3 regions of the Pseudarthrobacter sp. LT1 genome follow, and region 2 is predicted to be linked to each of the others. Evidence: riboswitches for the same ligand, from Rfam matches in the RefSeq annotation. Region 2 holds a riboswitch; each other region holds the start of a gene.
What was found. Region 2 has a riboswitch for S-adenosylmethionine ahead of metX (homoserine O-acetyltransferase MetX). Riboswitches for the same ligand answer to the same signal wherever they lie in the genome.

Region 1: another riboswitch for S-adenosylmethionine. It lies ahead of VIK36_RS19975 (DUF1737 domain-containing protein); the one in region 2 lies ahead of metX (homoserine O-acetyltransferase MetX).
Region 3: another riboswitch for S-adenosylmethionine. It lies ahead of VIK36_RS13825 (aminotransferase class V-fold PLP-dependent enzyme); the one in region 2 lies ahead of metX (homoserine O-acetyltransferase MetX).

The regions. Positions count from the first base shown of each region.
Region 1 is NZ_CP141830.1:4,239,089-4,247,078, forward strand. It holds gene VIK36_RS19950 (aminodeoxychorismate lyase) at 1-911, shown strand, start outside; gene VIK36_RS19955 (pyridoxamine 5'-phosphate oxidase family protein) at 971-1,435, shown strand; gene VIK36_RS19960 (TetR/AcrR family transcriptional regulator C-terminal domain-containing protein) at 1,476-2,180, opposite strand; gene VIK36_RS19965 (hypothetical protein) at 2,402-2,656, shown strand; gene opgC (OpgC domain-containing protein) at 2,789-5,257, opposite strand; SAM riboswitch class IV at 5,427-5,542, shown strand; gene VIK36_RS19975 (DUF1737 domain-containing protein) at 5,556-5,831, shown strand; gene VIK36_RS19980 (rhodanese-like domain-containing protein) at 5,828-6,238, shown strand; gene VIK36_RS19985 (O-succinylhomoserine sulfhydrylase) at 6,239-7,447, shown strand; partial or broken gene VIK36_RS19990 (DUF222 domain-containing protein) at 7,694-7,990, shown strand, end outside.
Region 2 is NZ_CP141830.1:1,541,428-1,549,417, forward strand. It holds gene VIK36_RS07220 (bifunctional o-acetylhomoserine/o-acetylserine sulfhydrylase) at 1-1,224, shown strand, start outside; SAM riboswitch class IV at 1,327-1,442, shown strand; gene metX (homoserine O-acetyltransferase MetX) at 1,455-2,570, shown strand; gene VIK36_RS07230 (MFS transporter) at 2,750-4,132, shown strand; gene VIK36_RS07235 (alcohol dehydrogenase catalytic domain-containing protein) at 4,137-5,273, shown strand; gene VIK36_RS07240 (LysR family transcriptional regulator) at 5,324-6,256, opposite strand; gene mmsB (3-hydroxyisobutyrate dehydrogenase) at 6,368-7,285, shown strand; gene VIK36_RS07250 (CoA-acylating methylmalonate-semialdehyde dehydrogenase) at 7,355-7,990, shown strand, end outside.
Region 3 is NZ_CP141830.1:2,938,623-2,946,612, reverse strand. It holds gene VIK36_RS13845 (S1C family serine protease) at 1-461, shown strand, start outside; gene VIK36_RS13840 (hypothetical protein) at 534-911, opposite strand; gene VIK36_RS13835 (metal-dependent transcriptional regulator) at 960-1,670, opposite strand; gene VIK36_RS13830 (class I SAM-dependent methyltransferase) at 1,744-2,502, opposite strand; gene VIK36_RS13825 (aminotransferase class V-fold PLP-dependent enzyme) at 2,588-4,006, opposite strand; SAM riboswitch class IV at 4,043-4,156, opposite strand; gene hisN (histidinol-phosphatase) at 4,309-5,121, opposite strand; gene VIK36_RS13815 (ribosome small subunit-dependent GTPase A) at 5,166-6,281, opposite strand; gene aroA (3-phosphoshikimate 1-carboxyvinyltransferase) at 6,265-7,653, opposite strand; gene VIK36_RS13805 (DoxX family protein) at 7,660-7,990, opposite strand, start outside.

The sequences.
Region 1 (7,990 bases), 1.9 Mb from region 2:
CCGTGGTTCTCGCCTTCCTCGATCCTGCTTTCCCCGACGGCAGGGTGGCCGATGCCGCCAAACCCCAGTTGCTGGTCACGGATCTGGGGGTCACGCGGGGCGACGGCGTCTTCGAAACCATGCTGGCCGTGGGTGGAACGGTACGGAAGATGCAGGCGCACCTGGACCGGCTTGCGGGCTCCGCCGCGGCGCTGGACCTGGCCATCCCGGACCAGGACGCGTGGCGGCGCGTTATTGCCGCTGCGGTGGACCGGTTCCGGTCCGAGAACCCGCCGGCTGACCCGGCCGCCGATGAACTGGTGGTCAAACTGGTGGTCACCCGCGGCGTTGAAGGCGAGGCGCCCACGGCCTGGGTGCAGGCGGCGCCGGCCGGGGCTGCCGGCCGCAGGCAGCGTGAAACGGGCATCGACGTCATCCTCCTTGACCGGGGTTACGACAGTGACGTGGCCGAACGGGCACCCTGGCTGCTCCTCGGCGCCAAGACCCTTTCCTACGCCGTCAACATGGCAGCGTTGCGCCATGCCCACAAACAAGGCGCCGACGACGTCATCTTCCTGTCCTCCGACGGCCGCGTGCTGGAGGGCCCCACGTCCACGGTGCTGCTTGCGCATGTGGAGCAGTCCGACGACGGCACAACAGTGAAGCGCCTCATCACTCCCCAGCTGGACAGCGGCATCCTGGCCGGGACCTCCCAGGGTGCCCTCTTCGCAGCCGCCAAGGCGGCGGGCTGGGAACTGGGCTATGGTCCGCTGGAGCCCAGGGACCTCATGGACGCGGATGCGGTCTGGCTGATCTCCAGTGTCCGCCTGCTGGCGCCCGTGAACCGGATCGACGGCAAGGAAATCGGCACCCCGTCGGTCCAGAAGGAACTGACCGCCGAGTTGAGCGGACTTTTCGCCGGCATCCACTAGGCCGCAACAAGCGGCGCAATCCCTTTTCCCACTCCCGCATCACCCGTAAGGTGTGGACCATGGACTCGCGAAACCTGCCGATTGAAAACCTGTCCTTCGACGACTGCTGGGAACTCCTCGACAATGACGCGGTGGGCAGGCTGGCCATCGTGGTGGACGAACATCCCGAGATCTTCCCCGTGAACTACGCTGTGCACCTGCGCAGCATCGTCTTCCGCACCGCACCCGGTTCAAAGCTTTGGGGCGCCCGGATGGAACGGCCGGCAGCACTGGAGATAGACGGCTACGACCCCGCCTCGGAACAAGCCTGGAGCGTAGTGGTGCGCGGCGAAACGGAGATCATCGAGGACCAGGGAGTGAAGGATGCAGTGGATGCACTCGGCCTGGAACCGTGGCAGCCGGGCGAAAAAGCCCACTACGTCCGGCTGAACGCCAAAGCCCTGACCGGACGCCGGTTCCGCGTAAACCGGCCGGACATCTGGAACACCCGCCTGCAGGACCGGCGCCGGGCATCCTTCGAATAGCGCCACCCGGGTAATCCGGCCTCCACAAGGCCACGGAGCGTCAGGCGGCGGGCCCTGCAGCCTGCCGTGACATCTGTGCTTCCAGCCCGGACAGCAGGATGCCAAGTCCCTGGTCAAGCTCCGCCTCGCCGTCGTACTCAGACAGGGCGGGAGCAAGGGCACGCAGCCTGGGGAACTCCTTGGCCGGCAGGCGGTGGAGCCCCAGGCGCAACAGCGCCTCGTTCTCTTCCGGATCCACGACATACTCCTGCAGTTCGTTCAGGATGTGCCCGTAGAGGAAGCCGTAGTAGGCGCGGTAGACGTGGAGCGCATCGGCCGGCGAGAATCCCGCCGCGCCCAGCAGGGACAGGATCTGTTCCAGGGGCCGCAGCGTGCCCAGGGGGCGCAGGCCCAGAGGCGTGGAAAGGGGCCGCGTCACCAACAGGGGAACCACATTGGGATGCTGCAGGGCAAGCGTCCGCAGGTTGTGGGCGATGCTCCGCAGCTGCGCTTTCCAGTCCGGGTCCTCCGGATGAATCGGAAGCTGGTTGAGCACCAGCTCAGAAACCCCGTCCAGCAGCGCGGCGCGGTTCTCGGCGTAGCGGTACAGGCTCATCGGGTCCCGGCCAAGCTCCTGCCCCAGGCGGCGCATGGTCAGTGCATCCAGTCCTTCGGCATCAACCAGTTCCAAGGCCTTGGCCAGCACAATGTCCCTGCTCAGCCTCGTTTTGGCCTGCCCTGGCTGGGAACTGTTGGCAGAAGTCATCAATAAGTCCTCACTGGCGGCCCTCGTCCCGAAGTAACTGGGACGGTTGCCTCATATCTGGTCTACAGGTAAAGTCTACATCGTAGACAAGATGAACTCTTCAGCTTTTCGGGACCTCTCAGGAAAGCGACTACATAATCCTTTGCCACCTTGTGCAGGGCATCGAGGTTCGCCGCTGGAGCCTACCGGCGGCACCACGGCACCGAGCGAAGGGACGCCTCATGGCCAATTCGCAGTTTGATCTTTTCCTCCACGAAGCCACCTACGCAGACCACGCCTCCGACACCAACCTGGACCGCGACCGCCTCTACGGGCTGTACACCAGCTGGTGCTTCGTTAACGAACAGCCCACCGGCACCGAGTCCAGTTTCTGGGCTGCCATGAAACACAAAGTCTCGGCCCGCCACAACGGCCTGCGCATGAGAGGGCCTGCTGCTGCGGACTACATCCTCAGCAGCTACCCGCGACTCGTCTAGGCTGTTTACGGGCTTCCAAACGGACCCCAGGACAACCAGCGGCGAACGATGACATGCTGCGGCACTTTTGTGCCGCAGCATTTCATGTCCGGACGCCCCCACCGGCAACCGGAGTCCGCGCCTGGGAGATCCCTAGGTGGGGATGATCCGGAAAAGGAACCTGGTGCGGACCATCACCCACAACAGGCCCAGGACCACGGCGTAGGCAGCGGTGTTGAGGAAAATGCTCTGCTGCTGGAGCGCCGGGATGTTTGTGACGACGGCGATCAGCACCACATGCATGATGAACACATAGAGCGTGGCGCGGCCCAGCGGAATCAGGAACCAGCCCAGGGCCCGCTCCACCGGTTTCCAGTAAGCGCTGAGGAACGCATAGGCGGCCACCACCAGGACCAGGACGTTGAACAGGCGGCCGGGCGCCACGTAGGTCCGGCCGAAGAGTGCGTCATACATGGTCCGGTAGGAGGCGTCCGGCATGAGCGCCAGGCGGACGTCGTAGTTGTTGGCCAGATACGGATTGCCCCAGGACAGGAAGGCCAGCGCAAACGCTGCCACAGTGCAGGCCGCCACCACCCAGGTATGGGCCGACAACCAGGCAACGATGCTGCGGCGGTAGTAGCCAACCACCAGCCCGAGCACAAAAAGCACCTGCCAGACCAGCAGGGGGAACGAGTCCTCAAACTGGGAGGGCAGGATCCTGAACCGGGTCACGGCGCCCACGGCGTACACGGCGAGCGTCGCCAGCAAGACCCAGACGGCCTTGCCGCGGTTCAGCGCCGCAAGGATCAGCGGGCTGGCCAGCAGGAGCACCACGTACAGGCCCATGACGTTGAACTGCCAGGGACCGAACTGCAGCAGCACGATGGCCGGCAGCACCTGCGGCGGCACGGGGAACTGGAACAGCGATGACATGCCGGCATAGAGGTCGTAGGTCCGGCCGGCACCACCGTGTCCCGCCCCGCCGGTCCCCTGGTCCACGAACGTGGTCAGGGCCTCGGTGTGGAAGAACGGGAGCAGGGAAAGAAGGAAGACGCCGATCAGCACGGCCAGCGCAGTCACGTACAGCTTCCCGGCACGGCGGGATGTCAGGTCCACCACCCGGCCGAAGTCCTGCTTGGCTTTGGGCCCGTACACCATGCCGACCACCAGGCCGGAGAACAGCACGAAGAGCTCCGCGCCTGACACGAAGCCCACCGCCTCCTGGGTGAGCAGCTGGAACAGTGAGGCCATGCCCAGGTGATTGACCACCACAAAGACAATGGCCAGTCCGCGCAGCAGGTCCACCCGCGAATCCCTGGTGGAAGGGTCCTGGTAGCTCCAGGACGTGGCGGTGTTGATCCGGCGGGGAACCTGCCACAGGGCCACCAGGAGGATGATCATGGCGGCACCAACGGTCCAGGGGGCGGCGCCGGAAAGCGTGTTGGCCCGCACGAAGGTGCCTGTGGACGCCACATCCGTGACAGGTCCGGTGACCATCGGCGATGCCTTCAGCCTGTCCAGGGCGGCCTTGGCAATATCCGGGCTTCCCGTGAGCAGCCAGCTGATGCTTGCCACGCCGGTATCCCGCGTGCTGGTCCGTTCGTCCCACACCACGGCGGCCGTCCCGGCGAAAGCGGGTGACGTGGCAGTGGCCACCACCTGGTCCCACCAGCCCGTCTTGATGTCCGCCTCGGGTGCCCCACCGGACGCAGGGCTGTAGAAGGCCGAGGTCTGGAGGAGGAATGGCTTTTTGCGTCCCTCGGCGTAGGTGCCGTAGAAGTTTTCGCTGCCGGATGCCGTCAGCATCTCCTGGAGTTCACCGGGACGCGGCGTGGTGTTGACGGCGGCCCCGCCGGAAGTGTCGTCGTGATAGGCGGTCAGGCCCACCCAGTCCACGGCGTCATCGCCGGGGTAATAGGGAGCATAGGCGCTGTCGCTTCCGTTCCAGGCCCCGTCCCCATTCGTATCCAGGAGGGAGAACCCCTCGCTTCCCGGCTCCGGGGCATTCCGGTTCCGTTCAAAGGGGTAGTCCTTGCCCAGGTAGGGCGCCCACACCATGGCGGCCCGGCCGCCGTCGTACTTCTTGAAGGCTGCCGCCACGGCCTGGAAGGCCTGCCGGTACGTGGCCGGCTGCTGGCCCCATGCCACCCAGCCGGTATTCATATCGGGGGCGAACCGGACCAGCAGTTGGCCTTTGAACCCCGACGCCAGGTCGCGCACTTGTGCTGCGAACGCTTCCGCCTCGGCCGTGCCGAGCTGGTCCAGGGGCACCGACGGCTTCACCGTGAGCAGGGCGTGGGCGCCTTTGGCAGCAGTCTGCTGCAGGAAGCCGTCCATGTCGTTCCGCTCCGATTCGCGGTAGGGAATGGTGATGTCATGGCCGAAGACGGCAGGGCTGGCGCCCAGCCGGTCACTGAAGCCCGCAGCCGTATCCTCACCCCACTCGAGGACCGCCCCCAGCCAGGGCTTGCCCTTGTCCGGTGCAGCAGGCGCGGCGTGCGCCGGTCCGGCCGGGACCACCAGGGCCAGGAGGGCGATGATGGCCGCGGCGAAAAAGGCTGCGATGGAACGCGGACGGTTCCGCCGGATGGCGGCGTGGTGGTGCGATACGTGTGCCCGCATGCTGACAAGGACCCCCCGGTACTCATTGCTCTGGATACGGGGCGGCGCCCCCCGGTAAGAACTTTATCGGCCCGCGGGCATTACCCGTGCCGTGTCGCGGACGGCTCAATTACGGAACATGACGACGGCGGCGATGCGGCGGGGCGCGGCAGGTGTTACGTTTTTGGGGAGTAATGAGTACCGGTGCAAAGCCCTGACTTGCCGGTCGGCAACCCTCCCTTTCGCGGCGGGGTGCCTCAGGTGAATACTCGGCATATCGACCGATTCGAGCTGCAAGCGTGAAAGAAGGAGATCCGTCGTGTCCGACGCACCCGCCCCTGACGAAAAACTGTCCTACCGCCTGATTACCGGCGCGGACAACCGTGAATTCTGTGAGCGGATCTCCGCTGCACTCGCCGACGGCTATGTCCTGCACGGCAGCCCGGCGGCAACCTTCAACGGCACCACCGTCATCGTTGCGCAGGCAATCGTCCTTCCGGCCGCCATCGCCTCAGCTGATGCCGCCGTGGCGACCGCCGTGGACCAGCATGATGCCGAATTTGAGGGCGAGTTCGACGGCGAGGGTCACGCATGAGCTACGCCGGAGACCTGACGCCGCAGGAAGCCTGGGCCAAGCTGGAGCAGGGCGCCATCCTGGTGGACGTCCGCACCGAGGGCGAATGGGCCCACATCGGCATCCCGGACACCAAAGCCACGGACAACGATCCCCTGTTCATCCAGTGGACCTTTCCCGGCGGTATCCCCAACCCCGACTTCGTCAAGGACCTGCAGGAGCAGGCGCCGGAGGATCCCCACGCGGAACTGCTGTTCCTGTGCCGTTCCGGCCAGCGGTCCATCGCGGCCGCAACTGCCGCCACCCAGGCCGGCTTCACCGCGTACAGCGTGCTGGAGGGCTTCGAAGGCGAGCCCGACCGCTACGGCGAGCGGACCGTCAATGGCTGGAAGAACCGCGGCCTCCCCACCAACCTCGGAAAGAACTAAGTGGCCTTCAACCCAGACGCCCCCGGCTGGAACCCCGACACCCAGGCAGTCCGCGGAGGCCTGGACCGCTCCAACTTCCAGGAAACATCCGAGGCCATCTTCCTGAACTCCGGGTTCGTCTACGAATCAGCCGCGGCAGCTGAACGCGCCTTCACCGGCGAGGACGAGCGCTTTGTCTACTCCCGCTACGGCAACCCGTCCGTGGCCACCTTCCAGGAACGGCTCAGGCTGCTGGAAGGCGCCGAAGCATGCTTCGCGACGGCGTCGGGCATGTCCGCCGTGTTCACCGCGCTGGGTGCCCTGCTGGCTGCCGGTGACCGGGTGGTGGCCGCCCGGTCACTGTTCGGTTCGTGCTTTGTGATCCTGAATGAGATCCTGCCCCGTTGGGGCGTGGAAACGGTCTTCGTGGACGGGCCGGACCTGGACCAGTGGCGCGAAGCCCTGTCCAAGCCCACCACCGCCGTCTTCTTCGAGTCCCCGTCGAACCCCATGCAGGAGATCGTGGACATCGCAGCCGTCAGTGAACTGGCGCATGCGGCCGGGGCCACCGTGGTGGCGGACAACGTCTTTGCCACTCCCCTGCTGCAGCGCTGCGGGGACCTCGGCGCCGACGTGATCGTCTACTCCGGCACCAAGCACATCGACGGGCAGGGCAGGGTGATGGGTGGTGCCATCCTGGGCACCAAGGAATTCATCGACGGACCGGTGAAGCAGCTGATGCGGCACACCGGCCCCGCGCTTTCCGCTTTCAACGCCTGGGTTCTGACCAAGGGCCTGGAGACCATGGGCCTGCGCGTCAACCACTCCTCGGCGACCGCCCTTCGGCTGGCAGAATGGCTGGAGGAACAGCCGGCGGTGGGCTGGGTGAAGTACCCGCTCCTGAAGTCGCACCCGCAGTACGGGCTGGCGGCAAAGCAGATGAGTGCCGGTGGCACGGTCCTTACCTTCGAGCTCGCTCCTTCCGGCGGACGCACGGGCAAGGAAGCGGCGTTTGCGCTGCTGGACGGGCTGCGGATCATCGATATCTCCAACAACCTCGGTGATGCAAAGTCCCTGATCACGCACCCCGCCACCACTACCCACCGGGCGATGGGCCCGGAGGGGCGGGCCGCCATCGGCCTGAGTGACGGCGTGGTCCGGCTCTCGGTGGGGCTCGAGGACCCGGAGGACCTCCTCCGCGACCTGGAGCAGGCGCTGAAGCAGATCTAGCGGCGGCTGGTCCTGCCTGAGTTTCCAGCAGTATGTGGACCCTCTGGCCGGGGGAAATGCGGTATCAAAGTTCAGCTTCGAAGGCGTACGACGGCGTCACGCGCCGGAGTGTGTCACGGTCGCCCCACAGTTGCATGGGTTCCTTGCACCTGAAGTTCCCGAGCCGGCCGCAGGAGGCTCATGCCACCCAAAAAGTAATCCGTGGCGGCCAAATACGATGTCAGTGCCTCGTTGGATGATGTCGGTATGGGAATCAGCGGTGGTGTCGGGGTGGTGCTGGCGTCAATCGATGCCTCTGTTGCCGCCCTCGATTCGCTGAACAGTGAGGACTCTTTCCTTGCTGCCGGGGCCGGTGCTTGTGCCGGTGTGGATGTGTTGCAGCGGCGGTATGAGATCCGTCTGGAACGACTGGAGCTTTTGGCTCGGCTGGAGGCGCAGCTCGCTGCGGTGAAGGCACGGGACGTCGCTGAGGGAGTGGAGTTCCAGCAAGCCGTGACCCCGCCGGACGCCTCCGTGCAGGACCGCACGTACGCGGACATGTCG
Region 2 (7,990 bases):
TCATTCGTGTTCCCCAGCGCTGAAAGCGCTGCCAACCGTTTTGCCCTGGCTGAACTTGCGCCCATCTACACCCGCATTGGCAACCCAACCCAGGACGCCGTCGAGCAACGGATTGCCAGCCTCGAAGGAGGCCTGGCCGCGCTGCTGCTGAGCTCCGGGCAGGCCGCGGAAACCTTCGCTGTCCTGAACATCGCCGAGGCAGGCGACCACATCGTGGCCAGCCCCAGCCTTTACGGCGGAACCTACAACCTGTTCGCCCACACGCTGAAGAAGTTCGGCATCTCGGTGACCTTCGTAGCCGATCCGGACAACCTGGACCAGTGGCGCGATGCCGTCCAGCCCAACACCAAGCTCTTCTTCGGTGAAGTGGTCTCCAACCCGCGCCAGGACGTCCTGGACATCGAGGGCATCTCCCAGGTGGCCCACCAGGCGGGCGTGCCCCTGATCGTGGACAACACCCTTTCAACCCCCTACCTGATCCGCCCGCTGGAGTGGGGAGCAGACATTGTGATCCACTCGGCCACCAAATACCTTGGCGGCCACGGCTCCGCCATCGCCGGTGTCATCGTCGATTCCGGCAAGTTCGATTTCGGCAAGGATCCGGAACGGTTCCCCGGCTTCAACACCCCGGACCCGACGTACAACGGCCTGGTCTACGCACGCGACCTCGGTGAAGGCGGCGCGCTCGGCGCCAACCTCTCCTACATCCTCAAAGCCCGGGTGCAGTTGCTGCGCGACCTGGGCTCGGCCGTCTCGCCCTTCAACGCGTTCCTGATTTCCCAGGGCCTGGAGACGTTGAGCCTGCGGGTGGAGCGCCACGTTGCGAACGCCACGGAAGTGGCGCGCTGGCTGGAGGCAAGGGACGACGTCGAATCCGTCGCCTACGCGGGGCTTCCCTCCAGCCCCTGGTACGAGCGTGGCCGCAAGTACGGACCCAAGGGGACGGGCGCCGTCGTGGCCTTCAACCTGGCCGGCGGGGCAGAGGCGGGCAAGCGCTTCGTCGACGCCCTGGAGCTGCATTCCCACGTGGCCAACATCGGCGACGTCCGCTCCCTGGTCATCCACCCGGCGTCGACCACGCACAGCCAGCTTTCGCCGGAGCAGCAGGTTGTAGCCGGCGTTCACCCGGGCCTGGTCCGGCTTTCCGTCGGCCTGGAGCACATCGACGACATCCTCGCCGACCTGGAGGCAGGCTTCCGGGCCGCCAAGGGCGCCAACCAGTAGCCCCAAACACGAGGACGCAGCATGTGCCGGCCGGCAAGCCGGGAAGTCACAACCAGTCATACTCTTGGCCTGGAGTGGGGGGTGTTTCGTACACTCGAACCAGGTCATGAGTGCCAGTGACAGCCCCGGCTTGCTGGCCGGCAACCCTCCATCCGCGGTGGGGTGCCCCGGGTGAGGACCTGGCCTGCCGGTCAGACGACGGCAGGCAAGCGCGTAGAAGAGGTCTTGCCATGACGGTTACCGTCGCCCGAACCACCATTCCCGAACATGGAATTGTCCGTTACGCCTCCATCGGGGGACTGGAACTCGAGGCCGGGGGATACCTCCCGGATGTCACCCTGGCCTATGAAACCTGGGGGACGCTCAACGCGGACGCCAGCAACGCCATCCTGATCGAGCACGCGCTGACCGGCAGCACCCACGTGACCCGCGGCGACACCGACGAAGAAGGCTGGTGGGAACAGCTGGCCGGCCCCGGCGCTCCCGTGGACACGGACCGCTTCTTCGTGGTGTCCATCAACATTGTCGGTGGCTGCTACGGATCCACCGGCCCGTCATCCCTCGCGCCTGACGGAAAGCCCTGGGGCTCCAGGTTTCCCCTCGTCACGCTGCGCGACAGCACTGTTGCTGAAGCCAGGCTGGCGGACCAGCTGGGCATCAAGAGCTGGTTCGCCGTCCTTGGCGGGTCGATGGGTGGCGCCCGCGCCCTGGAATGGGCGGTGACGTACCCGGAGAGGGTGCAGCGCTGCGCCGTGATCTCCGTGGGAGCCGCCAGCACTGCCGAACAGATTGCTTTCGCGCAGGCCCAGACGCTGGCCATCCGGCAGGACCCCAACTTCAACGGCGGGGACTACTACGGCGGTCCGTGTCCGGAAGACGGGCTGGCACTTGCCCGGCGCATCGCCCACATCACCTACCGGTCGGCCGCGGAACTGGAAGGCCGCTTTGGCCGGGCATCCCAGGCTCCCGAATCGCCCCTGCAGGGGGAAATTCTCGCCTCCCGCGGCCGCTACCAGGTGGAAAGCTACCTGGACCACCAAGGGAACAAGCTGGTGAAGCGCTTCGATGCCAACAGCTATATCGCCCTGACCGAGGCGCTGATGAGCCACGATGTGTGCCGGGGGCGGGGAACTTTGGCCGAAGCCCTGGCCACCTCCACGGCACGGTTCTTCGTGGCCGCGGTGGACTCGGACAGGCTGTACTTCCCATCGCAGTCCCACGAACTGGCCCAGGCCCTGCCCGGCGACGTGGACGTCCATGTCATCCAGGCGCCGATCGGGCACGACGGGTTCCTCACCGAGATCGGGCAGTTGGGCGGCCGGCTGCGGAGCAGCTTCCTGGTCTAGGCGCCGCCTGGCGCACAGCCGGTAATGTGCATTCCTGCAGATGCCTTCTGCACTAATCGGCGTTGAGGTTGCACCGCAGGCAGACCATACTCATCGAATCCGGCTTTCGTGGTGTGCATCACACCCGTCTGCCATTGACTGGTCCCCGTGGTGTCGACGACGACGCCGAAGGAGTTCGAATGAGTACGGAAAGCTCCGCCGCAAGGCGTACAGAGGAAACCGACGTCAAGGCCTCAGGCCTTAAGAAAGTGGTGACGGCTTCCATGGCCGGCACCGTCGTGGAATGGTATGAATTCTTCCTCTACGCATCGGCCGCCACCCTGGTTTTCGGGAAGGCCTTCTTCCCCAACGCCGGGACGGAACTGGACGGCATCATCGCCGCCTTCCTCACCTACGCCGTCGGTTTCGTCGCACGCCCCATCGGCGGCATCGTCTTTGGCCACTTCGGCGATAAGTTCGGCCGCAAGCAGCTGCTGCAGCTGAGCATCATCCTGGTGGGCGTCTCCACCTTCCTGATGGGCTGCCTGCCCACCTTCGGACAGATCGGCTACTGGGCCCCCACGCTGCTGGTCTTCCTGCGGTTCGCCCAGGGCTTTGCCGTGGGCGGGGAGTGGGGCGGCGCCGTCCTCCTCGTCGCAGAGCACAGCCCCAGCAAGTCACGCGGTTTCTGGGCCAGCTGGCCGCAATCGGCAGTGCCGCTCGGCAACCTGCTGGCCACGGCCGTGCTGTTCGTCCTCTCCTCCACGCTGACGCAGGAGGCGTTCCTGGGCTGGGGCTGGCGCGTGGCGTTCTGGCTCTCCGCCGTGATCGTCCTGATCGGCTACTACATCCGCACCAAGGTCAACGACGCCCCCATCTTCCTGGAGGCCCGCAAAGAGGTGGAGGCGGGCCACAAGGGTTACGGCGTGGCCGAGGTGTTCCGGCGCTACCCGCGGGGGGTCTTCACCGCCATGGGCCTGCGCTTCGCGGAAAACATCCTGTACTACCTGGTGGTCACGTTCTCCATCACCTACCTTAAGACCGTGGTGCAGGCTGACACCACGCGGATCCTGCTGCTGCTGCTCCTTGCGCACGCCGTCCACTTCGCGGTGGTTCCCATGGTGGGCAAGCTGTCGGACCGCTTCGGCCGCAAGCCCGTCTACATGGCCGGCGCCATCATGGGTGCCACCTGGGGTTTCTTTGCCTTCCCCATGATGGACACCAAGAACGATGTCATCATCCTGGCGGCCATCATGATCGGCCTGGTGTTCCACGCCTTCATGTATGCCGGGCAGCCCGCCATCATGGCGGAAATGTTCCCCACCCGGATGCGGTACTCCGGTGTCTCCCTGGGGTACCAGGTGACGTCCATCGTGGCGGGCTCGCTGGCGCCGATCATCGCAGCCTCCCTGCTGGGAACGTACAAGTCCTCCGTCCCGGTGGCGGTGTACCTGCTCATCGCATGTGCCATCACCGCCGTCGCGGTCTTCTTCCTGAAGGAAACCCGGGGCATCTCGCTGCACGACGTTGACGCGGCCGACGCCAAGGGCACGGCAGACCTGCTCGCTGCCAGCAAGAAGTAGGCCCATGAAAGCCGCCGTCCTCTATTCCACCGTTCCCGCCCCGGCCGGCGCCGAGGGCAAACAGAGCTACGCCGAGTCCCGGCCCCTGCTGGTGCAGGAGCTGGATCAGCCGGAGCCGCGCGCCGGTGAGCTCGGAGTTTCCATCACCTACTCGAGCCTGTGCCATTCGGACCTTTCCGTGGTGGACGGGTCGCGCGTCCGGCCCCTTCCCATGGCCCTGGGACACGAGGCCGTGGGGCGGGTGGTGTCCGTTGGCGACGGCGTCTCCGACGTGTCCGTGGGCGACCATGTGGTTCTGGTCTTCGTGCCCAGCTGCGGCCAGTGCCGGGCCTGCCTTTCCGGCAGGCCCGCGCTCTGCCACAGGGCAGCTGAGGTGAATGGATCCGGAGACCTGCTCCATGGTCCGGCACTCTTGCGGACGCCCGCGGGGGAGCGGATCAACCACCACCTGGGCGTTTCCGCCTTCGCTGATTACGCTGTGGTAGCGCGGGAATCAGTGGTGGTGATTGACGACGACGTCCCGGACACCGTCGCGGCGATGTTTGGTTGCGCCGTGCTCACCGGAATGGGATCGGTGTTCAACACCGCCGGAGTCGGCCCAGGCCAGTCCGTGGCAGTCTTCGGCCTGGGAGCGGTGGGCCTTTCCGCCGTGATGGCAGCCCGCCTCGCCGGGGCCGCCAGTGTGATCGCCATCGATCCCAACCGGGGGAAGCACCAGCTGGCCCGCGACGCCGGGGCCACCGCGGTGGGGACGCCGGAGGACGCGGGGCGGTTGATTGAGGAAGCAGCCGGTGACGGCGTTGACGTCGCCATCGAGGCGGTGGGCTCGGCCGGTGTGATCGCGTCCTGCCTGGAGCGGGTCACCAGGGGTGGCGCCGTGGTCTCCGTGGGCCTGCCCCACCCGTCCGCGGAGTTGACGGTACCGGCCCTGCAGTTCGCCGGCGCCGGCAAGCGGCTGCTGGGCTCCTACATGGGTGACGCCGTTCCAGCGCGGGACATCCCCAGGTACCTCGGGTACTGGCGGGAGGGCAAACTGCCGGTTGAGCTGCTGCACACCGACACCCGGCCACTCAGCGAGATCAATGAGGGCCTTGATGCGCTCGCAGCGGGGGAGGTAGTGCGGCGGCTCTTCCAGGCCTGAACTGTCAGGCTTGAACCGTCGGTCCCGATTCTCCCCGTCGTCCCGGCTCCTCACGCGGCGAGCAGCAACGAGCGCTCCTTCACCTCGTCCTTCAGGGCCGCGATCACGGCCTGCACCCGCGCTGACCGGAGCGACTCCGGCCTTGCAACAGCCCAGATGGGCAGCTGGCGCTCAAAATCACCTGGCAGCACGGGGACGAAATCTTCACGGTCTCCCACCATGAAGTTCGGAAGCAGCCCAATTCCGGCGCCCTGGCGCACTGCCTCGACCTGGGCGAACACGCTCGTGGCCTGGAAGCTTGTCCTGGGCGTCGGAAGCTGCGATGACCAGCGGGGCCCAAGCTCCGCCACCTGGAGCGCAGACTCCACGTAAGAGACAAACGCGTGCTGCCCCACGTCGTCGAGCGTTTCCGGCAGCCCGTGCTGCGCCGCATAGGCGGGGCTGGCGTAGAGGCGCAGGTAGTAGTTGCTCAGGAAGATGGTCTGGGCTGTGCTGACGTCGGCCCGGCCCACTACGATCTCCAGGTCCACCCCTGACCGGTTCTGGCTGACTTTCCGGGTGGCACTCAGCATTTCAATATTCAGCTGCGGGTTCTGCTGCTGGAGCCGCACCAGCGACGGGGTGACGAACACGGCTCCCACTCCGTCGGTGGTGGCGACCCGGACCAGGCCGGCAAGGGCACTCTGGTCCTGGCTGATCAGGCCCGACAACGAGCCAAGCGTGCTTTCGATCGCCTCCGCCGCCTCCACCGCGGCCGCCCCAAGCTTCGTCAACTCCCAGCCGTGCGGGCTGCGCTCCAGGGTGCGCCCGCCCAACTGTTTGTCCAGGGCGAGGATCCGGCGGGAAATGGTGGTGTGGGTGGTTCCCAGGGTCTCGGCCACCGCATTGAACCGGCCCAGGCGCGCCACGGTCAGCAGGATGAGCAGGTCGTCGGGGCTGGGCAACCGTCTCGAATCCACGGGCGGCCTTCCTCTTGTGTGCATCAATGCACAGAGCGTCTGTAATTTTTCCCCTTGATTGCACTCTAGCAGGGTGTGATCGTAGACACAGACATGCCGGCAGTAACGCCGGACTGGAAGCAAAGGAGCTTACGCATGGCAGTTATCGGATGGATTGGCCTGGGCAACATGGGCGGCCACATGTCGGTGAACCTGGTGAAGGCCGGGCACGATGTGCGCGGCTTCGACCTCAACCCCGCGGCACTGGCAGCCGCCGAAGCAGGTGGCGTCAAGCGCGCAGCCAGCATCGCCGAAGCGGTGGACGGCGCTGACGCCGTGTTCACCATGCTGCCCAAGGGCGAACACGCCCGCGCCGTATACCTCGGGGAGGACGGCGTGCTGAAGCACGCGGATACCCGCACGCTGCTCATCGACTCCTCCACCATCGACATCGCCTCCGCGCAGGAACTGCACGACGCCGCTGCTGCCGCCGGCTTCCGCTTCGTGGACGCCCCGGTGTCCGGCGGAATGAGCGGCGCCGAGGCCGGAACCCTGACCTTCATGGTGGGCGGCGAAGAGGGTGCGGTCAAAGACGCCTCGGGCTACATCGGGCCCATGTCCGGAAACATCATTCCCACGGGTGGCCCCACCACGGGCCAGGCGGCCAAGATCTGCAACAACCTGATGCTTTTCATCAACCTCGCCTCCACCGCGGAGGGTGCGGTCCTGGCTGACCGGCTGGGCCTGGACAAGCAGGTTTTCTGGAACATCGCCTCGGTCTCGTCGGGGGATTCCTGGGCCCTGCGGACCTGGTATCCGGTGCCCGGGGTGGTTCCCACCGCGGCCTCCAACAACGACTTCGCACCCACGTTCACCACCGAACTCGCGAACAAGGACATCGGCCTGGCCATCAGCGCCGCCGAGGACACCGGCACGCCGCTGGAGATTGGCAAACACGTCCAGCAGCTCTTCCAGCGGCTCATCGACGCCGGTGACGCGGGCAAGGACTGCTCCATGATCATCAAGCTCGTGGACGGTTCCCTCCAGCCCGCCGACCGGATGCCGTCCAACTAACCACGCCGTCCAACGTAGACACGCCGTCCAACCAACCACGCCGCACGCACCGCAGGAAAAGAGACACCCTTGGAAACCATTCCGCACTACATCAACGGCGCCCGCGTCACCGATGCCGACCGCTTCGGTCCGGTCTTCAACCCCGCCACCGGCAAGCAGGAAAAGCAGGTAGCGCTCGCCTCAACGGCACGGACAGAAGAAGCCATCGCCGCAGCCCGCGCCGCGCTGCCGGCGTGGCGGGCCACCAGCCTGGCCAAGCGCACCACCATCTTCTTCAAGGTCCGCGAAATCCTCACCGAACGAAAGTCCGAGCTCGCCGCCATCCTCACCAGCGAGCACGGCAAGGTCCTCTCCGACGCCGAAGGCGAAATTGCCCGCGGCCTGGAGAACATCGACTTCGCCACGGGCCTGTCCCACATGCTCAAGGGTGAGCGCTCGGAGCAGGTCTCCAGCGGCATCGACGTGCACTCCGTCCGCCAGCCGGTGGGCGTGGTGGCGTGCATTACCCCGTTCAACTTCCCGGCCATGGTGCCGTTGTGGATGATCGGCAGCGCCCTGGCGTGCGGCAACACGGTGCTCCTGAAGCCCAGCGAGAAGGATCCATCGGCGGCCGTCTTCATCGCAGAGGCCTTCGCCGAGGCGGGCTTGCCGGCCGGGGTCCTGAACGTGGTCCAGGGGGACAAGGAAGCCGTCGACGTCCTGCTG
Region 3 (7,990 bases), 1.4 Mb from region 2:
CCGGAAACTCCGGCGGTGCGCTGGCGGACACCCATGCCAGGATCGTGGGCATCAACACTGCCGTGGCCGGAGCCGGATTGGGGCTGGCGATCCCGATCAACGCCACCACCCGCAGGATCATCTCCGCGCTCCTGTCAGACGGGAGGGTGCGCCGCGCGTACCTGGGCCTGGTAAGCACCCCCATGCAGCTCGGCTCCAGCGCCGTGATCCGGACCGGGCTGCGCGAAGGGCTCCGGGTCGTTGAGGTGCTGCCCGGTTCGCCCGCAGGCACGGCAGGCCTGTCCGCAGGGGACGTGATCGTCACAGCCGGCGGCCGTCCCGTCAGCAACGCCGAGAGCCTGCAGCGCCTGCTGTTCGCCGATGCCATCGGCCGGCCCCTCGACCTGGCCGTCCTGCGCGACGGCGCCGAGCTCCACCTGACAGCTGTTCCGGAGGAAATGACGGCCAACGGCGCTGGATAAGGGTCGACGGCGCCCCGGCACCGTGGGCGGGCACGTCCGGAAGGCGAAGTACGGAAGGCGAAGTACGAAAGACTACTGGCCGACCGGTGGCGCTTCCACGTCAGCGATGCCCACGAAACGCGTCCCCACGCCGTCGTACTCGCTGCGGACGCAGCCGGGGCGCACGGCGGGAACGTCGGAAGGGGCATGATGCCCGCACACCACGTAGGTGAAGTCCGGCCACCACTTCTTGGGCCGGGCGGCTTCCTCGTACCCGCAGACGGCGCATTCCAGGTGTACCCAGACGGGCCGCTTGCCGGTCCGGTTGGCCCGTGACTGCACCAGCCAGGGCGGGGGATTGTCCATGATGCCGCGGAGCTCGTCCTCCGACATCCATTTCGGCAGGCCGTGGCGCTGTGCCATCTCAAGGGGAACATCAAGGGTTATTGCTGCGTCGCGTCTGCTGATCATCACCTTCCACCATACGGGAGCCGGCCAAATCGGCGGAGGTGAACGGGGCTAGCTTCCCAGGACGCAGCCTGGGTGCGGGGTGTCGCTGGAGACCCACAACGCTGAGGCGATTTCGTCAGCAAGGTCGTAGTCGCGGGTGCCGCCGGAACCGGCGATCCGCACCATAAGGGCGCCGCCAAACGGCCTCCGTCCCATCACCTCGACTTCCGCGTCGAGGTCGATGTCCTGGGCGGCGAGGTACCGCAGGAGTTCAGGGTTGTCATCGCTGATCCTGGTGATCTTGCCGCTGTGTCCCTGGTCCAGCGCGGCGAGCAGGTGGGCGCGCGGCATCAGGACCTCGCCGTCCGCGGTGGGGATGGGGTCGCCGTGCGGGTCCCGCTTAGGGTCTCCGAGCTTCGCGGCGACGCGTTCGATGAACGTATCCGACACGGCATGCTCCAGCTGTTCAGCTTCATCGTGGACCTCGTCCCAGCTGTAGCCGAGCCGCTGGACGAGGTAGGTCTCGATGAGCCGGTGGCGCCGGACCATTGACAGTGCCAGCCGCAGGCCGGCCTCGGTCAACGTGACGGCGCTGTAGGGCTTGTGGTCCACCAGGCCCTGGTCCTTCAGCTTCCGGACCATTTCCGAGACCGAGGAATTTGCCACTCCCAGCCGCTGTGCCAGCTGGGAGGACGTGATGGGCTTGTCCTGCCATTCGGTGAATGAGTAGATGACCTTGACGTAGTCCTCGATTGAGGAGGAGGGCGCGCTGGTCTTCACATGCCCAAGCCTACCGGTTTGGCCGGTGCGGCAGCGTGCGCTGCTTCGGCCACCCCGCCGCAAACCGCGTGCGTCATGACTTGGTGGCGCGCCAGGCCAGGGTGAGGTAGGGAAGGTCAAGTTCCTGGCCGGGGGCATGGGCCAGGTGCTCGTGCAGGTACCAGTCCAGGTTGGCCAGAACTTTTGCCCGCGTCGCCTCGCCGGCACGCAGATAGTAGCTGCGCGACTTGGTGAGTTCCATCAAGTCACCGGTGGTCACCCTGTCCTGCCAGTGGGTGACGTGCCCTTCGAGCCCGTGGAATTCGGGCCCGACGACGGGCTTGTGGCCGGGCCGGTACACATCGCCGGCGTGCATGATCCGGGAAAGCCGGTGCACCCAGGGGATGGAGGTGTCCAGCTGGTTCCAGACCAGGCCGAGCGTTCCGTGCGGGCGCAGGACGCGCGCCAGCTCGGTGCTTGCCGCGAGGGGGTCGCACCAGTGCCACGCCTGGGCAACAGTGACGACGTCGAAGGCAGCGTCGGGAAGGCCTGTCGCCTCGGCAGTCCCCGGCGCAGCCGTGGCGGCGGGGCAGTGGGCCTTCAGCTGGGCGAGCATGTCCGCAGAGGGGTCGACGGCGGTGACGTTCAGCCCCATGGCCAGCAGCAACGCGGTGAACTTTCCCGTACCCGCGCCCACGTCCAGGGCGTCATGGGCTCCGGCCGGTACCAGCCACCGTGCAGATTCCGCAGGGTAGCCGGGCCGGACGCGCTGGTAGTGGCGGCCGCCGTCCTGGAAGCTCTGCCCGAGCTCCGTGCGCCGGCCGTGATCAAGCCTGGGGCCACCCCGAACCACGCGTGGCCTCCTTCTGGTGCTGCCTGCGGATGTCCTTCGAATTTACCGCATGCCCGGCATCAGCAGGCAGTCGCCGCCCCGCCGCTCAGTCGTCGAGGCAGGGGGCTGCGCCGGCCGTCCCGGGAGTGTTGGGCGCCCAGTGCGGGTAGGTGCGGAAATCGTTGGCGGGCACCCAGCGGCCCGCGTCCACCACGTAGTCCCATCCCAGTCCGTTGCTGCGCAGTGTCCGGATGCCGGTGAGGAGGCGTTCGGCGTCCTCCAGCCGCGAACCCACGCCGAAACTTGCCCGGAGGGAACCGGACGGCAGGCCCAGGCGCTTCAGCAGGGGGTGGGCGCAGAAGCGTCCGTCGCGCAGGCCCACCCCGTGCTCTGCGGAAAGGTAGGCGGCCACCAGCCCTGCGTCGTAGCCCTCGACCGAGAAGTTGACCACGCCGATGGTGTCCGTTTCCGGGTTGGTGTCCTTGAAGATCTGGTGGACGGTGACGCCGTCGATGTCCTGCAGGCCCTCCACCAGGAAAGACCTGATCGCTGACTCGTGGGCATGCCACCGGTCCTGGTCGAGTTCGGCGATGACCTGGGTGGCGCGGGCCAGGGTGGCGGCGCCGAGGACGTTCGGCGAGCCCCCCTCATGGCGGGCCGGCCCGGTGGCCCAGCTGACGCCGTCGAGCCGTGCTTCCTTGACCGCCCCGCCGCCGGCGAGGTGCGGGACGCCGGTGTCCAGCCAGTCGGGACGTCCCACCAGGACACCCGCGCCGAACGGCGCGTACAGCTTGTGGCCGGAAAAGGCGAGGTAGTCGACGCCGTCCGCGCTGATGTCCACCCGGCGGTGCGGAGCGAGCTGGGCCGCGTCCACCACGATCCGGGCACCGTGCTGGTGGGCCAGCGCGGCCAGGGCCCGGATGGGAAGAATCTCGCCGGTGACGTTGGAGGCGCCGGTGACCGCCAGCAGGCTGACTCCGCCCTGCTCCAGTTCGGTCCGGACGGCGTCCAGGGTGCCCGCCACCGTGTCGGCGGCAACGATGCTGCGGTGCGGAACCCCCTGCCACGGCAGGAGGTTGGCATGGTGTTCGATGTCCAGGTAGAGGACTTCGCCGTCATGCCGGCCGTTGGTGGCAGGCAGGCAGCCGGCCAGGAGGTTCAGCGAATCGGTGGTGTTGCGGGTGAAGATGACCGAATCGTCCGGCCGGCCGCCCACGAAGTCCCGGACAATGCTGCGTGCGTTCTCGTAAACGGACGTGCTGATCTGGGACGCGTAGCCGGCCCCCCGGTGGACGCTCGCGTAGTAGGGCAGGATCTCGTTCAGGTAGGCGGAGACCACGGAGAGCGCCGGAGCGGATGCGCCGTAGTCAAGGTTCGCGTACCGGATGTGGCCGCCGGAAATCAGCGGTGCCTGGATTTCGGCGCCCGTGACGGCAGCAAGGGGACGGCCGGCAACGGCGTGGCGATCGCCGGCAATGCGGCCTTCGGCAATGGCGGGTTGGGGGGAGACGGTGGCAGTTGTCACAGAGACCTCACTTGAATACAGGACTCCGGCATAGGGAATCCGCGCTTGCCGCATCCACTCCGGACCGGCCTGGTCGTCACCCGGGGCACCCCGCCGCGAATGGAGGGTTGCCGGCCAGCAAACCGGGGTTTTGCGCTGGCACTCGTGACCTGCATAAAAGCGTAGGACATGGGGCGGCCAGGATTGAAGCCGCGGCAATTGTTAAGGGCTTTATTACGCAATATCGAATAAACGACGCCGGACACCCCCGTCTGGAGGTGTCCTGCGTCGCAATGTTCGTTTAAGGGGGCAAATCGTGGCAGTTACAGCAGGTCGTCCAAATACGGGTTGAGGCGGTGCAGCACCTCTGAGTGCAGGATCGAGTTGGTGGCCAGCGCGTTCCCGCCGAACGGTCCGTCCTCGCCTTCGAGGGAGGTGAACCGGCCGCCCGCCTCAACGACGATCGGCACCAGCGCAGCCATGTCGTAGAGGTTGAGCTCCGGTTCGCAGGCGATGTCCACGGAGCCCTCTGCCACCATGCAGTACGACCAGAAATCACCGTAGGCCCGGGTCCGCCAGACGTCCTCGGTCAGCCCAAGGAATTCGTCGAGGTTTCCGCGTTCCTTCCAGCCGGTCAGGCTGGAGTAGGAGAGGGAGGCGTCGGAGAGGCTGGACACGTTCGAGACCCGCAGCCGGGTAGCAGCTGCCAGGGACCGGCCCATGTACGCGCCCATGCCCTTTGCCGCCCACCAGCGCTTGCCGAGGGCCGGGGCGCTGACCACGCCCACCACGGGCTCGCCTTCGTCCACCAGGGCGATCAGCGTGGCCCAGACCGGGACGCCCCGGACAAAGTTTTTCGTCCCGTCAATGGGATCGATGATCCAGCGCCGTGAACCGTGCCCGGTGCTGCCGAATTCCTCGCCCAGGACGGCATCGCGTGGCCGCGAGCGGGAGAGCTGGCCGCGGATGGCCTCCTCGGCTGCCTTGTCGGCGTCGGTGACGGGCGTCAGGTCCGGCTTGGTCTCAACGTGGAGGTCCAGGGCCTTGAAGCGGCCCATGGTCTGGTCATCCACGGAGTCGGCCAGGACATGGGCCAGGCGCAGGTCATCGTTGTAGCTCGAAGCGGGTTGGATCATGGTTACAAACTACCGTCTGCGGACGTTTCTGCCGGGAGAACGCGTCAGTTGACGCTGCCGAGCTCTTTGGTTTCCTGTGCTTCCATGCGGGGGTCAGCGCCGAGCAGCCGCCGGAGCGATGCCAGGCGTGCCGGGCCGGTGGGACCTGCGTGCCCGCCTGCCACCCAGTCGTCCAGGCCGCAGTTCACCGCGTTTACAGTGTGCTTGCAGCCGCGTTCACAGTTTTCGATGCCGGGGGAGAGGTCGGGAAAAGAGCGCAGGATCCGGTCCGGGTCCACGTGTGCCAGTCCGAAGGAACGGATGCCGGGGGTATCAATGATCCAGCTGCCGGCCGGCGCGTCTGCCAGGCGCAGGGCCAGGGCTGACGACGACGTGTGGCGGCCGCGCCCGGTGACCGCGTTTACTCCACCTGTGGCCCGCTCGGCACCGGTCAGCGCGTTCACCATGGTGGACTTGCCCACGCCGGAGTGCCCCAGCATTACGGTGACCTTGCCGTCGAGGTGGTCGCGCAGGGCGGCGACCGCAGCGCTGTCCAGCCTTGCCGAGAGGCCGTCGTCGGACCTTGCGTCGATCCCCGAGGCTCGAGCATCCGCAGTCCGGCTGATGATCACTGGGAAGTCCAGATGGGTGTAGTTGGACAGCAACTCCGCAGGATCCTTGACGTCGGCCTTGGTGACCAGCAGGATCGGCTCGATTCCGGCGTCGTAGGCAGCCACCAGGGCGCGATCGATGAACCCGGTTCGCGGCTCCGGGTTGGCGGCCGCCACCACAATCACCAGTTGGTCGGCGTTGGCCACGACGGCCCGCTCAACGGGGTCGGTGTCGTCGGCGCTGCGGCGCAGGAGGGTATGGCGGTCCTGGATCTTTACCAGTCGGGCAAGCGTGTCCGGGGCCCCGGACACGTCCCCCACGAGCGAGACGAAGTCGCCGGCCACCACGGGCGAGCGGCGCAGTTCGCGGGCGCGCGCTGCGATGACAACGCGCTCGTTGTCCGAGTCTTCGCCCACCACTGCCGTGTACCGTCCGCGGTCCACCGTGATGATCCGACCGGTCACGGCATCGTCATGGCTGGGCCGGTCCTTGGTCCGGGGCCGGGAACCTTTCTTGCTGGGGCGGATCCGGACGTCTGATTCGTCCCAGGAATCAGTGCTCCGCGCCACTGCCGCGCCCTTCCGGCCCCGGCGCCCCGGCCGCATCCTGGGCCAGCATGCTTGCCCAGAGCTGCGGGAAGTCGGGCATGGTCTTGGCTGTGGTGGCGATGTCCTCCACCTGGACGCCGTCCACGGCTAGTCCCAGGATTGCCCCCGCGGTGGCCATGCGGTGGTCGGCATAGCTGTGGACGACGCCGGCGTGCAGCCGTGCGGGGCGGATCACCAGTCCGTCGTCGGTCTCCTCGGCGTCACCGCCGAGCCGGTTGATTTCCGCCACCAGGGCGGCAAGCCGGTCTGTTTCGTGGCCGCGGAGGTGTGCGATCCCGGTAAGCCGGGATGGGCCGGTGGCCAGGGCACAGAGCGCCGCCACCGTGGGGGCCAGTTCGCTGGTGTCCGCGAAGTCGCCGCCCTTGATCTCCGGGCCGCCGGTGACGGTGAGGAGGCCGTCTTCCAGGGTGACGGTGGCACCCATGCTTGCCAGGATATTGCGCCACAGGTCGCCCACCTGCTGGGTTTCCGTGGGCCAGTTCGGGATCCGGACCGTGCCCCGCGTGGCCAAGGCCGCTGCCAGGAACGGCCCGGCATTGGAGAGGTCCTGTTCGATCCGCTGGTCGAAGGCCCGGATCGGGCCCGGCGCCACCACCCAGTGGTTGGGGACGGAGTCGTCCACGGACACGCCTGCGCCCCGCAGGACAGCCACCGTCATGTTGATGTGGTCAAGGCTGGGGACGGGCTTCCCCACGTGTTCCAGGTGCAGGCCTTCGTCGAACCTGGCGCCCACCAGCAGGAGCGCGGAAACGAACTGGGAGGAGGCGCTGGCATCGATCACCAGGTGGCCGCCGCGGACGGCGCCGGTGCCCTGCACCACGAACGGGAGCGACGACGGGGCGCTGCCGTCTTCGGCGGAAACGGCCACGCCCAGGGCTTTGAGGGCTTCGATGATGGTCCCCATGGGACGCTTCCGGGCATGCGGATCGCCGTCGAACACGCTGGCTCCGTTACGGAGCGCCGCGAGCGGCGGGACGAACCGCATGACGGTGCCGGCAAGCCCACAGTCGATCCTGGTGGCGGACGGCGCGGCTGCCGCCGGGAGCGGAACAACCTCCAGGTCAGGTCCAAAGGAGCCGTCCCCGGGCACTTCGGTGATGGTGGCGCCGAGCTGCCTGAGCGCCTCGATCATGAGCGCGGAGTCCCTGGAGTGCAGGGGGGCCCGGAGCCGGGACGGTCCGTCCGCGAGGGCCGCGAGGACCAGGTACCTGTTGGTCAGGGACTTCGAGCCGGGGACGGTTACGGTGGCATTGACGGGCCGGGCTGCGAAAGGTGCGGCCCAGTGCTGGACGGGTGTTCCGGATGCGTCCCGGGTGGCAGCTGCTGCGGTCATTCGTGCTTAGGCTCCCGCGGCGTGCTCGACGGCGCGGCGTACGGCCTTGTCCGCCTTGTTCAGCTTCTTGGTGGTGGTCCTGCGGGCGTCGGCGGCCAGGTGCGAAGCGTTGCGGCGCGCGTCGGCGGCCAGGTGTTCGGCGCGCCAGGCGAGGCCGGGCTTGCCTGCAGTATCCACGGATGCGAGCAGGGCGCCGCCACTGAGGGAGAGGTTCTTGAGCAGCTGGTTCCTGCGGCCTTCGCGCCCTTCCTTGCTGCTGATGTCCGCGCTGCGCCACTCAACGAAGGTGTTCAGGAGGGAGACCACGGTGAGCAGGCCGGCGGAGAGCCGGGAGAAT